Microbaculum marinisediminis: one gene and its partner. The protein of the gene in region 1 interacts with the protein of each later gene in a pairwise test. Links are inferred from orthologs where the notes say so. Each region holds a gene or a part of one and is shown on either strand. Other genes may lie near its edges.

Region 1 (7,873 bases):
CCAGCTCCTTCGGCAGCCGCGGCTCGCCGCCGTCGACGATCACGATCCGCCAGGCATCCAGTTCGCCCAGCGTGTCGGCCCCGATCGGCGCGTCCGATGCGGTTGCCGGCGGCGGCAGTTCGCGCAGCGCGGCGCGCAGGTCGGTGTATTTCCACTCCTCGATGCGCCGATGCGGCAGGCCACTCGCGGCAAAGCGCGCGATCGCCTGCTTGCGAACGGCCGCGACGGCTTCCGTGCCCGGCAGCATCGCGGCAACGGCGGCGAACTGCTCGCTCGCCGCCTGTTCGGCGGCCGTCTGCTTGTTGCGGACCTCGACGTTCATGGTTGTATCTCCCGCCATCCGGCTCACGCGGCTTCCGTGAAGGCCGCGTATCCGGACTTCTCGAGCTCGAGCGCCAGTTCCTTGCCGCCGGTCTTCACGATCCGGCCCGCCGACATGACATGCACCACGTCCGGGACGATGTGGTCGAGCAGGCGCTGATAGTGGGTGATGACGACCATCGCGCGCTCGGGCGAGCGCAGCGAATTCACGCCCTCGGAGACGACGCGTAGCGCGTCGATGTCGAGACCGGAGTCGGTCTCGTCGAGCACGCACAGCTTCGGCTCCAGAAGCGACATCTGCAGGATCTCGCTGCGCTTCTTCTCGCCGCCGGAGAAGCCGACGTTCACCGGCCGCTTCAGCATCTCCTGGCTGACGTTCAGCTGGCCCGCCTTCTCGCGCACCACGCGCATGAAGTCCGGCGTCGACAGTTCGCCCTCGCCGCGCGCCTTGCGCTGCGCGTTGAGCGCGGTCTTCAGGAACGTCATGAAGGCGACGCCCGGGATCTCGACCGGGTACTGGAAGGCAAGGAACAGGCCGGCGGCGGCGCGCTCGTCAGGCTCCATCTCGGTGAGGTCCTGCCCCATGAACAGGATCTGGCCGTCGGTGATCTCGTAGTCGTCCTTGCCGGCGAGCACGTAGGACAGCGTCGACTTGCCCGATCCGTTCGGGCCCATGATGGCGTGCACTTCGCCTGCGTTCACGGTCAGATCGAGTCCGCGCAGGATCTCCGTGTCTTCGTCGGCGATCTTCACGTGCAGGTTCTTGATCTCAAGCATATCGGGTTCCAACAGTTTGCGTATCGAATAACGGTGTCGCGTTTCGGTGCGGTTCCGTAGCGGCGGCTTTCGCGTCTCTCGTAGTGCTGCGCGCGGGCGGCGTATGGGCGTGCCGGATGCGATGGATCATCGATCCGTCCTCGTGCCCGCCTCAGCCCACGCTGCCCTCGAGGCTGATGCCGATCAGCTTCTGGGACTCGACCATGAACTCCATCGGCAGGTGCTGCAGCACGTCGCGGACGAAGCCGTTGACGATCAGTGCCACCGCTTCCTCCTCCGACAGGCCGCGCTGCATGCAGTAGAACATCTGGTCGTCGGAGATCTTCGAGGTGGTCGCCTCGTGCTCGAAGACGGCCTGGGAATTCTTCGCCTCGATATACGGCACGGTATGCGCGCCGCAGCGGTTGCCGATCAGCAGCGAGTCGCACTGGGTGAAGTTCCGCGCGCCGGTCGCCTTGGCGTGCGCCGAGACGAGGCCGCGATAGGTGTTCTGCGAGTGACCCGCGGCGATGCCCTTGGAGATGATGCGGCTCGACGTGTTCTTGCCGAGATGGATCATCTTGGTGCCGGAATCGACCTGCTGATAGCCGTTCGACACCGCGATCGAGTAGAACTCGCCGCGCGAGTTGTCGCCGCGCAGGATGCAGCTCGGATACTTCCAGGTGATGGCCGAGCCGGTCTCGACCTGCGTCCAGGAGATCTTGGAGTTCCGGCCGCGGCAGTCGCCACGCTTGGTGACGAAGTTGTAGATGCCGCCCTTGCCGTTCTTGTCGCCCGGATACCAGTTCTGCACCGTCGAGTACTTGATCTCGGCATCGTCCAGCGCCACCAGCTCGACCACGGCGGCATGGAGCTGGTTCTCGTCGCGCATCGGCGCCGTGCAGCCTTCGAGATAGCTGACATAGGCGCCCTTGTCGGCGATCAGCAGCGTGCGCTCGAACTGGCCGGTGTTGCGCTCGTTGATGCGGAAATAGGTCGACAGCTCCATCGGGCAGCGCACGCCCGGCGGCACGTAGACGAACGACCCGTCCGAGAATACCGCGGAGTTCAGCGTGGCATAGAAGTTGTCGCTGGTCGGCACCACCGAGCCCAGGTACTTGCGCACGAGGTCGGGATGCTCGCGGATCGCTTCCGAGATCGAGCAGAAGATGATGCCGTGCTTGGCCAGTTCCTCGCGGAAGGTGGTCACCACCGAGACCGAATCGAACACCGCGTCGACGGCCACCCTGGCGCCCTCGACGCCGGCCAGAACCTCCTGCTCCTTCAGCGGAATGCCCAGCTTCTCATAGGTGGCGAGCAGCTCCGGATCGACCTCGTCGAGGCTCTTCGGCCCCGGCGTGGTCTTCGGCGCGGCATAGTAGTAGAGATCCTCGAAGTCGATCTTCGGGTATTCGACCTTGGCCCAGGTCGGCTCGGTCATGGTACGCCAACGCCTGTAGGCGTCGAGCCGCCACTCGAGCATCCACTCGGGCTCTTCCTTCTTGGCCGAGATGAACCGGACGATGTCCTCGTTCAGGCCCTTGGGCGCCTTCTCCGTCTCGATGTCGGTGAAGAACCCATACTTGTACTTGTCGACGTCGATCTCGCTGACATGCTCGATCGTTTCGCGCACTGCAGGCATCAATTGCTCCTTCACTCGCGGTTTCAAGGACCACGGGTTTCGCTTATGCCGCTTCAATCACCTCCTGCCGACGGCGGTCGCGCTTGTCCTGTACGCGCCGCCAGGCCTTGATGAAGCTTTCCACGTCACTCTTTTCGCTCGACCAGCCGAGGCTGACCCGGATCGCGCCGGAGGCAAGGTCCGGCGAGACACCCATTGCCGAGAGCACATGCGAGGCGCCGACCTTGCCCGACGAGCAGGCCGACCCCGAACTGACGCACACGCCATCGAGATCGAGCGAGATCATGGCGGTTTCCGCCGAAATCCCTTCCACCGCAAAGCAACTGGTATTGGCGAGCCGCGCCGTTTCACCGGCGAAGACCACCGCACCCGGCGAGATAGTGCGTAGCGCCGACTCGAACCAGTCCCTCAGCCCCGCGATTTCGCCACTTTTTTCGATTTCGCCGGCCGCCAGCCGCGCCGCGACGCCGAATCCGGCGATCACGGCCACCGCCTCGGTGCCCGGACGCTGCGACCGCTCCTGGCCGCCGCCGCGATAGAGCGGCGTGATCGCGACGGTCTTGTCGCGGCGCACCAGCGCGCCGGCGCCCTGGGGGCCGCCGATCTTGTGGGCAGACAGGGTCAGGTAGTCGACGCCCAGCATGGCGATATCGATCTCCAGCCGACCCGCCGCCTGGACGGCATCGCAGTGAACCAGCGTGCCTGCGTCCCGCGCCAGCCGCGCAACCTCGCGCACCGGCTGGATCGCGCCGGTCTCGCTGTTGGCGAGCATAACAGAGACGATCGCCGGGACGGGCGCGGCGGAAAGCCGCTTCTCCAGCCACGCGAGATCGACCACGCCGGCCGGCGTCACCGGAAGCGTTTCGACGGAGGCGGCCGGGAATCGCCCGCCGCCGAGCACGGACGGGTGCTCGATCGCCGAGGCGAGCAGGATCTCGCCGTCTTTGCGCCGCGCCAGCGCCAGCGCGTTGGCCTCGGTGCCACCGCTGGTGAGGGTGACATCTGCCGGCTCCGCGCCGACGAGCGCGGCCACCTCGCGGCGCGCGTCCTCGACAAGCTTGCGGGCGGCACGGCCCGCCGAATGCACGGACGACGGGTTGCCGGTCACGCGTAAGGCTTCGGTCACCGCCTCGATCACTTCGGGGCGGACCGGCGCCGTCGCGTTATGGTCCAGGTAGGCGACGTTCGCCCCCACCATGCCGTCCTCTCAACCTTCGGCACCGCCTCGGTGCCTTGAACTCTTGCATTCCACACAAGATATGTGGTGTGTGTCGGAGCTTCCGGACAGGCCACACGCTCGCAGCGTCGAGCCGCGATCCGGTGAAGCACAGTTTCGAAAACTTCTAAAGAGTTTGTAGGAGGGTGTCGGGTAGGTGTCAAGGAAACGCCAGCGCGCCGACGACCGTCGAAAGCGCGCGAGCGGATAAACCGAGCCGCCAGCCACCCGCGTCCTGCCAACCATAAAAAGAGGACATCGCGTTCAATGCCGGAAGTCATCTTCACCGGGCCCGCAGGCCGCCTGGAAGGACGCTATCATCCGCCGAAGACCAAGAGCTCGCGGATCGCGCTGATTCTCCATCCGCACCCGCAGTTCGGCGGCACGATGAACAATCAGGTCGCCTACCAGATGTACTACATGTTCGCCGAGCGCGGTTTCGCGGTACTCCGGTTCAACTTCCGCGGTGTCGGGCGCAGCCAGGGCAGCTTCGACCACGGCCTCGGCGAGCTGTCAGACGCCGCCGCCGCGCTCGACTGGGTGCAGAGCTTCAACCCGGACGCGCGCGCCTGCTGGATCGCCGGATTCTCCTTCGGCGCCTGGATCGGCATGCAGCTGCTGATGCGCCGCCCCGAGGTCGAAGGCTTCATCTCGGTCGCGCCGCAGCCGAATCTCTACGATTTCTCGTTCCTGGCCCCCTGCCCGTCGTCCGGCCTGATCGTCCACGGCGCCGCCGACCGGGTCGTGACGCCCAACGACATGCAGTCGCTGATCGACAAGCTGAAGACCCAGAAGGGCATCGTCATCGACCAGCAGATCATCGACGGCGCCAACCACTTCTTCGAGGACAAGGTCGACGAGCTGATCGACGTCTGCGGCACCTATGTCGACAAGCGGCTCGAAGCCGCCGCGTCGGAAGAGGACGCGGCCTGAGGGCCGGCACGCTCGCGATGCCCGGGCCGCGCCCGGGCATCCCACATTCCGTCTCTACGTCATTGCCGGGCTCGTCCCGGCAATTTCGTTTCCGGAGCCCCCCGCCACAAATCCGGAACCTTACATCCGGAACACGCCGAACTTCGTCTCCGGCACCGGCGCGTTGAGCGTGGCCGACAGCGCCAGCGACAGCACGCGGCGCGTTTCGCGCGGGGTGATGATGCCGTCGTCCCAGAGCCGGGCGCTGGCGAAATACGGATGCCCCTCGGCCTCGTAGCGGTCGCGGATCGGCGCTTTGAACGCCTCTTCCTCGTCCGCGCTCCACTGCCCGCCGTCGGCCTCGATATTGTCGCGCCTGACCGTCGCCAGCACCGAGGCGGCCTGCTCGCCGCCCATCACCGAGATGCGCGCGTTCGGCCACATGAACAGAAACCGCGGCCCGTAGGCGCGCCCGCACATGCCGTAGTTGCCGGCGCCGAACGAGCCGCCGACGATCACCGTGATCTTCGGCACCTGGGCACAAGCGACCGCCGTAACCAGCTTGGCCCCGTCCTTGGCGATGCCGCCGGCCTCGTAGTCGCGCCCGACCATGAAGCCGGTGATGTTCTGCAGGAACAGGATCGGAATGCGCCGCTGGCAGCACAATTCGATAAAATGCGCGCCTTTCAGCGATGATTCGGAGAACAGAATGCCGTTATTGGCCAGAATGCCGACCGGCATGCCCGAAATCCGCGCAAAGCCCGTCACCAGCGTCGTGCCGTAGAGCTTCTTGAACTCGTCGAACTCCGAGCCGTCGACCAGCCGGGCGATCACCTCGCGGATGTCGTACTGCTGGCTCAGCGCCGCCGGCACCACGCCGTCGAGTTCGCCGGGATCGTAGGCGGGCTGAATCGGTTCCTGAAGATCCAGGTCTATGTCCTTGCGCCGATTCATGTTCGCGACGATTCGCCTGGCCAGTTTCAGGGCATGGTCGTCGTCCAGCGCGTAATGGTCGGCCACGCCGGACAGGCGCGCGTGCACGTCTGCACCACCGAGATCCTCCGCCGAAACCACCTCGCCCGTCGCCGCCTTCACCAGCGGCGGGCCGGCGAGGAAGATCGTGCCCTGCTTGCGCACGATGATGGTCTCGTCCGACATCGCCGGCATGTAGGCGCCGCCCGCCGTGCACGAGCCCATGACCACGGCGATCTGCGGAATGCCGGCCGCCGACATGGTGGCCTGGTTGTAGAAGATCCGGCCGAAATGCTCGCGGTCGGGGAACACGTCGGTGTGGTTGGGCAGGTTGGCGCCGCCGGAATCGACCAGATACAGGCACGGCAGGTTGTTCTGCATCGCCACTTCCTGGGCGCGCAGATGCTTCTTCACCGTCATCGGATAGTAGGTGCCGCCCTTGATCGTCGCGTCGTTGCAGACGATGACGCACTCGCGCCCCTCGACACGGCCGATGCCGGTGATGACGCCGGCGGCATGGATGTCGTCGTCATACATGCCGTGGGCGGCGAGCGGCGACAGTTCGAGGAACGGCGCGCCGGGATCGAGCAGCCGCGTCACGCGATCGCGCGGCAACAGCTTGCCGCGGCTCAGGTGGCGTTCGCGCGCCCGGTCGGGACCGCCGCGCGCCGCGGCGGCACGCTTCGCCTCGAGGTCGGCGACGAGCGCGGCCATCGCGTCGGCATTGCGCTGGAAGTCCTCGGATGTCGTGCTGATTTGAGACTGCAGACGCGGCATTGACGATCCTCCCGGGGCCAAGCGTTAGACCATGCCCCCGTACGCGGCAAGGGAGCGGGCAGCTTCGCGAAAAAATAAGTTCTCCGTCAGTCGCTATTGCCTTGATTCCGCCGCGAGTTGCGCGCAACGCTCCCGGCATTGTTTCCGTCCAACAGGAGCTCTGAAGTGATCGCCAGAAAAGCCAAGGTGATTGCCCCTCTCGCCGTCCTAGTCGCCGCCCTGGCCGGTCCTGCGGCAGCGAAAAGCGGCATACCGCTCACCCCGACCCCGGTCCTCGATCAGGCGGCCAGCGCCGTGATCCTCGCCACCGACAAGAAGAAGGCCAAGGCCGAGACCGAGACGAAGGCCGAGACCGAGAAAAAGCAGGCCAAGAAGCAGACTGCCGACAATCCGGAAAAGAAGAAAAAGAAGAAAAAGAAGTCCGGAAAGAAGACCAAGAACGACGCCGCCGGCTGAGGCCGACCGCATCAAGGACCATGGTCGGGGCCGCGTTCGCGGCATATCCCCGACGACGTGCCGAATGCCGAGCCCCGGGGCTCCCGTCTGGACTTGAGGCGGGCGCCTCGGGACGCACTCCTGAGGACTGAAGGTCCGGACCAGGCCGCCCGGGAACGTCAGATCGGCTCGGTCAGGAAGACATGCGCGGTCTCGCCGTCGGGCTGGCGCACCTTGTGCCGCCCGCCCGTGCCCGGCGTGAAGAACAGGCCCTGGCCCGGCTCGAACACCTCGACACCGCTATCGAACTCGACCGTCAGGCGGCCCGACACCACGAAGCCGACGTGGCCCTTCTCGCACCAGCCGGGCTCCACGAACCCGCCCTGGAATTCGACCAGCCTAATGGTCCGCGGGCCTTCCTGCACCGCCTTGACGCGCAGCCCCGGCAGGACCTCGCTCCAGGCCACGTCGTCGAAATCGATCTTGCGGTAGGCCGCCATCGCCTGCTCGTTCATGCCCGTTTCTCCCCCGGCGCCATTTCCGGTTTCTCGATCGGCCCTCCGGCCTTTTCCCAGCCCCCGAAGCCGCCGTCGATGTGACAGACGGGCGCCAGGCCCATCTTCTTGGCCGTCAGCGTGGCCAGCGCCGAACGCCAGCCCCCGGCACAGAAGAACACGAAGCGCTTGTCCTCGGCGAAAACCGGCTTGTGATAGGGGCTCGCCGGGTCGATCCAGAACTCCAGCATCCCGCGCGGCGCATGGATGGCGCCCGGTATCTTGCCGGTCCGCGACAGTTCCCGCACGTCGCGAATGTCGACAAACACGACGTCGTCGCCGCCATGC
Region 2 (5,154 bases), on another replicon or contig:
CGTGCTTCTCGAACTCGGGCACCGCCCAGGCGGCGACGGGCTCCAGCGTGTGCAGCCGGCCGATTGGATAGGTGTAGGTGATCTCGCTGTTGTCGAGCACGCCCTTGGACTCGAGGAAGTCCTTCAACATGAAGGTGACTTCGAGCGGCGCCACGGGGCACTTGTGCGGCACGTTGACGTTGAGGACGATCTTGCCGCCCTGGAAGTCGTCGAGCGCCTCCCGCAGCTTGCGGGCGCCGTCGAGATCGTAGAACCAGTGGCCGCCCTCGACCATGCCGGGAATGTTGTCGGGACGAATGCGCGACCCGGTCGCGATCACAAGGTAGTCGTAGTCGTAGGTCTTGCCGGATTCGGTCGTGACCGCCTTGTTCTCGACATCGATGTGCTTGGCCGGATCGATATGGTAGGGGACCTTGCGGTTCAGCACCTTGCGCTGCGGGCGGAACAGCTCTGCCTCGCGCATGCGGCCGAACGGAATGTACAAGAGGCCCGGCTGGTACATGTGGGTGTCGGACGTCCCCAGCATGGTGATGGAGACGGCGCCCGAGGACATTTCCTCGTGAAGCTGTCGGCACAGGCCGTTGGCCACAATCGTGCCGGCGAGGCCTCCGCCGACAATCAGTATTTTCTTAGCCATGGTTTTCCCTCCCCAATCGGCATCCCTCCCGCCGCGCCACAATGGCGCGATCCCGTGGAGCCGTCTCGAAGCTTACTTGGCCTTACGCACGACGATCGACCAGTGGTCGCCCTCCTTGTCCACACCGACCATCTCGTGCTTCACCTTGTTGACCCATTCAGGGATGTCGTCTGCAGACCCCTTGTCGCTCGACAGGACCTCGATCTCGTCGCCGATCTCGACCAGCTTCAGCGCCGCGATGAGCTCCATAAGCGGGCCAGGACAATAGGCGCCGCGCGCGTCGATCTTGGTTCTCTGAGCCATCCGGACGAGCCTTCTTCTTTCCTTACAACGTAATGAACTGGCCGTTTTCGGCGTCCGACAGGAACTTGGTGAGGCCGAGCGCGCCGTCGAACAGGCCGTCCTCGAGCCGGTCCAGCTCCCATCCCTTGACGTCGAGCGCCATGGAACAGGCCCACATCTTCAAATCGCCGAGATCCTTGCCCTGCTGAAACAGCATGACGGCGTCAGGCGCCTTCTTTTCCTTCAGAAGCGCGGAGAACGCACCGCCCTGGTAGCGCTTGTCGGGGTCCGCGCCCTTCTCGAAGGCGAACATGGCGTTCATGGAGACGAACACCTCGACGGGACGCTCGGAAACGGCTCCGACGGACGCCATCATCGCAGCCATCTGCACCTTCTCGTGCTCGCCGGAGCAAAGCAGGATGTATAGCGGTTGCGTCATCGACCTGCTCCCTGTCCCGCCGCCGAAATCAGGCGGTGTGCTTGATGACGAAGGTGAAGCTGCCGCCCTCTTCCTTGGACTCCAAGAGCTCGTTGCCGGTCGTGCGGCAGAAGGCTTCGAAGTCCTTCACCGCGCCGGGATCGGTCGCGATGACTTCGAGGGTCGCGCCCGCGGGCATGTCCTTGAGCGTCTTCTTGGCGCGCAGAATGGGCAGCGGGCAGTTCAGACCTTTGACGTCGAGTACCTGGTCGGCCATGGGGGTTCTTCTCCGATACTACTGTGAATTTGTTGTCGTTCAGATGAACAGGTTGATATCGCTCTTGGTCGCCGTCTCGATATAGGTGGCGGCGCCACCGAGAACCGGACCTTCGATCATGTCGTCCTTGGTGTACTCGAACAGATCCATGGTCATCTGACAGGCGATCATGTTGACGTCGGCCTCAATGGCCATCTCGCGCAGTTCCTCGATCGAGGCGACGCCCTTCTTCTTGATAAGATTCTTCATCATCACCGTCGCCGCCGAGTCGACACCGGGAATGGCCGAGGCGATGTTCGGCATCCCGATATGCATGCCCATCATCGGCATTTCCATCGCGGGATTGCCCAGCGGCGTCACGCCGAGGTTTAGCTTCTTCTTCAGAAGGGCGAGGCCGTAGAAGGTGAAGAACATCGTCACATTCAGGCCCATCGCCGCGGCCGTCGTCCCCAGAATGAACGGAGGGTAGGCCCAGTCGAGCGACCCTTTGGTCACGATGATCGACATGCTCTTGTTATTTGCCAAATCGGCACCTGCGGTTTGCGTGCTCACGATGCCGTCCTCCTGTCTGTTTTCGCCTCACGAACCGGGCCCGGAGACCATCCCCTGCCCGGCCGGATCCTAAGGTCTAGGCGCAACCGGCGAACTCGTCGGCCGCCATCTTCGCTTCGTAGGGGCCCTCGACCGCGCTTCCCGGCGTCAGACCGTCGGCTGCGCCCGGTTCGGCGGGCTTCACCTTCACCAGCCAGCCGCCGCCGTAGGGATCGGCATTGGCCATCTTGGGGTTGGAGCTGAGATCTTCATTGACCTCGATCACATCCGCATCGAAGGCGATCTTGGCGGGGCCGACCCACTTGCCCGACTCGATGGTGGCGCAGGACTTGCCGGCCTTCACCGTGCGGCCCGCCTTCTTGGGCGTGAAGGCGACGAGCTCGCCGGCCATCGCCGAGGCGACGGCGGTCATGCCGAGCGTCAGCGTGCCGTCGCCATTGTCGCGGTACCAGATGTTGTTGTCGACGTCGTAGAGAAGATCGTCGGGGAGATCGCAGCCGCGTACAGTAGCCATTAGTCGCTCCTTGAGTTCATAAGTGCCGGGCGCTGCCTTGCGCCGTTTCATCTTGGCGCAACGGCCGCGACGAGCAGCAGAACTCGCCGAGCCCGGAATTTTCCAGCTTACCGCCAATAAATAATATCAGATGACGCGCCACCATAGCACCGAAACGCAGATTTCGAACGACATCCTCGGCGGAGGGATCGTCCTTTACGAGATTGCGGTGATAGACGAGTTCGCGGCAGGACTCCCGGCAGGCGTTGAAGCTCGGATCGCCCTTTGCCGCCTGACGGTGCAGCGCCAAGAGGCGGAAGCCCTCGACCTGCGCGTCGGTCGGCTCGCGGTCGTGCGCCACCAGCCAGCGTTCGAGAACCGCTTCGCCGATCGCCAACAGCTCGTCGGCGAGTTCGGGCGCGTCGGCGGCCAATATCCCGTCCGGCGCATCGAGGAACCAATCGATGCGCTCCGACATGGCGTCAAAGGTCGGCAGGGCGGCGTGTCCCATCACACGAGCCCCTTCTCGTGCAACAGGTCGGTTGCGTCGGAGAAATTCTCCTGCACGCCGACCTGACGCTGGGACAGCCCCAGCGCGATGCCCAGGAGCTGGGTGAAGTAGAGGATCTTCACGCTGGTCTTGCGGCCGAGCACCTTCTCGGCGCGGACCTGATGCATCTCCAGGCCCGTATGGCAGGTCGGGCACTCGGTGGCGATCACGTCGGCGCCGCATGCCTCGGCCGTGGTCAGCAGGTTGAGCACGAGCTTTGTCGAGGTGTCGGAATCCGATAGCGTGTGCGCGCCGCCGCAGCAGGCCGTCTTCAGCGGATAGTCGACGTTCTCGGCGCCAGCGGCGGCGAGAATGTCGTCCATGAAATGCGGCTGCAGCGTCGATTCCGAGCCCGGCCCCTTGTCCTTCTCGGGGAAGATGTGCCTGGGGCGCGTGTACATGCAGCCGTAGTAGTTGGCGACCTTCAGGCCTTTCAGCGAGTTCTTCACCCGCGCCTTGATGCCCTCTTCGCCAATCGAGTCCTTGATCCAGTCGAGGGCGTGGATCGTCTCGACCTTGCCGGCCTCGTAGGTCTTGTGGCCCGCTTTCGAGGAAAGGCGCTCAGTCACCTCGCGCGAGCCTTCGTCGTTCGCCAGGTCGTACTCGGCCTTCTTGAGGTTGTGATAGCAGCCGTTGCAGGGCGCCATCACCGTGTCGAAGCCCATATCCTCGGCGATCGTGAGATTGCGCGCCGACAGATAGGTCTGCAGCTTGGGATCGATGTTCTTGACCTCCATCGCGCCGCAACAGTTCCAGTTCTTCAGCTCGACCAGATCGAGGTCCAGGGCCTTGCCGACCGCCTTGGTGGAGCGGTTGTAGGCGTGGCCGGTGCCCTCAAGCGCGCAGCCCGGGTAATAGGCGACCTTCTTGTGCTTGCCAGTCATCATTCCGCTCCCTGAGTATCGAGACCGAGTGCGCGCCGGTCGGCTTCCTTGCGCTCGGTGACATATTCGGCGATCGCTGCGCTCGCCGCGTCCCAGTTGCGGGTGCGCGGATGGAACACCGAGGCGAGGCCCATCTTCATCAGCAGGCTGACCGGCAACTGCGTCAGCAGGCCGCGGACCAAGGCGATAAGCCAGTCCTGGAACAGGGACTGCCCGGTGCGCGCGAAGAACCGCCGCAGCACCTTGCCGTCCTCGATCTTGCCGGTGGCGAAGACCTGCGACGAAAACTCCTCGTCGAACACCATCGCCGGCGACTTCGGGGTGTAGCCCTTGAGCTCCAGCCAGTGCGAGGTCGCTTTCATGACCCCTTCCGGGAAGACGTCGCGGGGGCAGGCATAGGTGCATTTGTTGCAGGACACGCACTGCCAGATGATGTCCTTGTCGCGCACCAGCTCGTCCTCGAACCCCATGCGGATCAGGTAGATCCAGTAGCGCGGGTTGAAGTCCGGGTTGAGGGCGTTGACGGTGCAGGCGTTGGTGCACGAGCCGCATTGCCAGCAACGATGGATGAATTCGCCGCCGGGAAGCGCGGCGATCTCGTCCTGCAGCGCCTCGTTGTAATCGGTGATCTCACGGCTTTCGATGAAGGTCGACCAGTGACCGGAGACATCGATGCCGTCGAGCTCCAGATGTTCGTGGGTGACCAGATTTTCCGGCCTGATCAGTGATTTCTCATGGATCGGCATTAGCGTTTCCTCAGCTTGTCAGCCGGCGCGGCTCGCCCAGCACGTAGGCTTCGCCGTCGATCAGTTTCAGGCGGGTGCGGCCGGACTCGGTATCGACCGCGTCGAGGCCGAGCAGGCGGCGCGTGTGCGCCATGGCATCCGTCTTGGCGGTGCCGCAGAAATCGGCCCGCAGAAACTGACTGCCCTTATCGTTTATGTAGTCCGCGTAGACGTGTGCGCAGAGCAGGTCCATGTAGAACGGCAGCTCGCGGAACACGCCGTTGTCGTGCAGGAAGCCTTCCAGCTCCTCGCGCAGCACCCGGAACGTGGCGAAAT

The links.
Region 2: the proteins of MUB46_RS21525 (region 1) and MUB46_RS18330 interact in binary tests that used the Escherichia coli proteins (3 or more experiments, as listed by UniProt). The link is inferred for Microbaculum marinisediminis from one-to-one orthologs.

Annotation. Positions count from the first base shown.
Region 1 is NZ_JALIDZ010000012.1:119,657-127,529, forward strand. Bases 1,841-4,813 are described here. They hold MUB46_RS21525 (cysteine desulfurase family protein), read right to left. Parts: upstream 3,918-4,813; coding sequence 2,763-3,917; downstream 1,841-2,762. Other genes in these bases: sufB (Fe-S cluster assembly protein SufB), read right to left, coding at 1,841-2,719; MUB46_RS21530 (alpha/beta hydrolase), read left to right, coding at 4,203-4,813. In the rest of the region: Fe-S cluster assembly protein SufD, read right to left, coding at 1-322; Fe-S cluster assembly ATPase SufC, read right to left, coding at 346-1,098; more of sufB, read right to left, coding at 1,250-1,840; more of MUB46_RS21530, read left to right, coding at 4,814-4,868; MUB46_RS21535 (carboxyl transferase domain-containing protein), read right to left, coding at 4,989-6,596; MUB46_RS21540 (hypothetical protein), read left to right, coding at 6,762-7,052; MUB46_RS21545 (cupin domain-containing protein), read right to left, coding at 7,211-7,546; MUB46_RS21550 (rhodanese-like domain-containing protein), read right to left, coding at 7,543-7,873. UniProt on the Escherichia coli protein: Master enzyme that delivers sulfur to a number of partners involved in Fe-S cluster assembly, tRNA modification or cofactor biosynthesis. Catalyzes the removal of elemental sulfur from cysteine to produce alanine.
Region 2 is NZ_JALIDZ010000009.1:10,174-15,327, forward strand. What follows is about bases 1-2,705. They hold MUB46_RS18330 (sulfurtransferase TusA family protein), read right to left. Parts: upstream 1,615-2,705; coding sequence 1,387-1,614; downstream 1-1,386. Other genes in these bases: MUB46_RS18315 (NAD(P)/FAD-dependent oxidoreductase), read right to left, coding at 1-637; MUB46_RS18320 (sulfurtransferase TusA family protein), read right to left, coding at 710-940; MUB46_RS18325 (hypothetical protein), read right to left, coding at 963-1,358; dsrE2 (sulfur carrier protein DsrE2), read right to left, coding at 1,654-2,166; MUB46_RS18340 (biotin/lipoyl attachment domain-containing protein), read right to left, coding at 2,243-2,680. In the rest of the region: more of MUB46_RS18345, read right to left, coding at 2,706-3,137; MUB46_RS18350 (CoB--CoM heterodisulfide reductase iron-sulfur subunit B family protein), read right to left, coding at 3,170-4,093; MUB46_RS18355 (4Fe-4S dicluster domain-containing protein), read right to left, coding at 4,093-4,839; MUB46_RS18360 (hypothetical protein), read right to left, coding at 4,850-5,154. UniProt on the Escherichia coli protein: Sulfur carrier protein involved in sulfur trafficking in the cell. Part of a sulfur-relay system required for 2-thiolation during synthesis of 2-thiouridine of the modified wobble base 5-methylaminomethyl-2-thiouridine (mnm(5)s(2)U) in tRNA.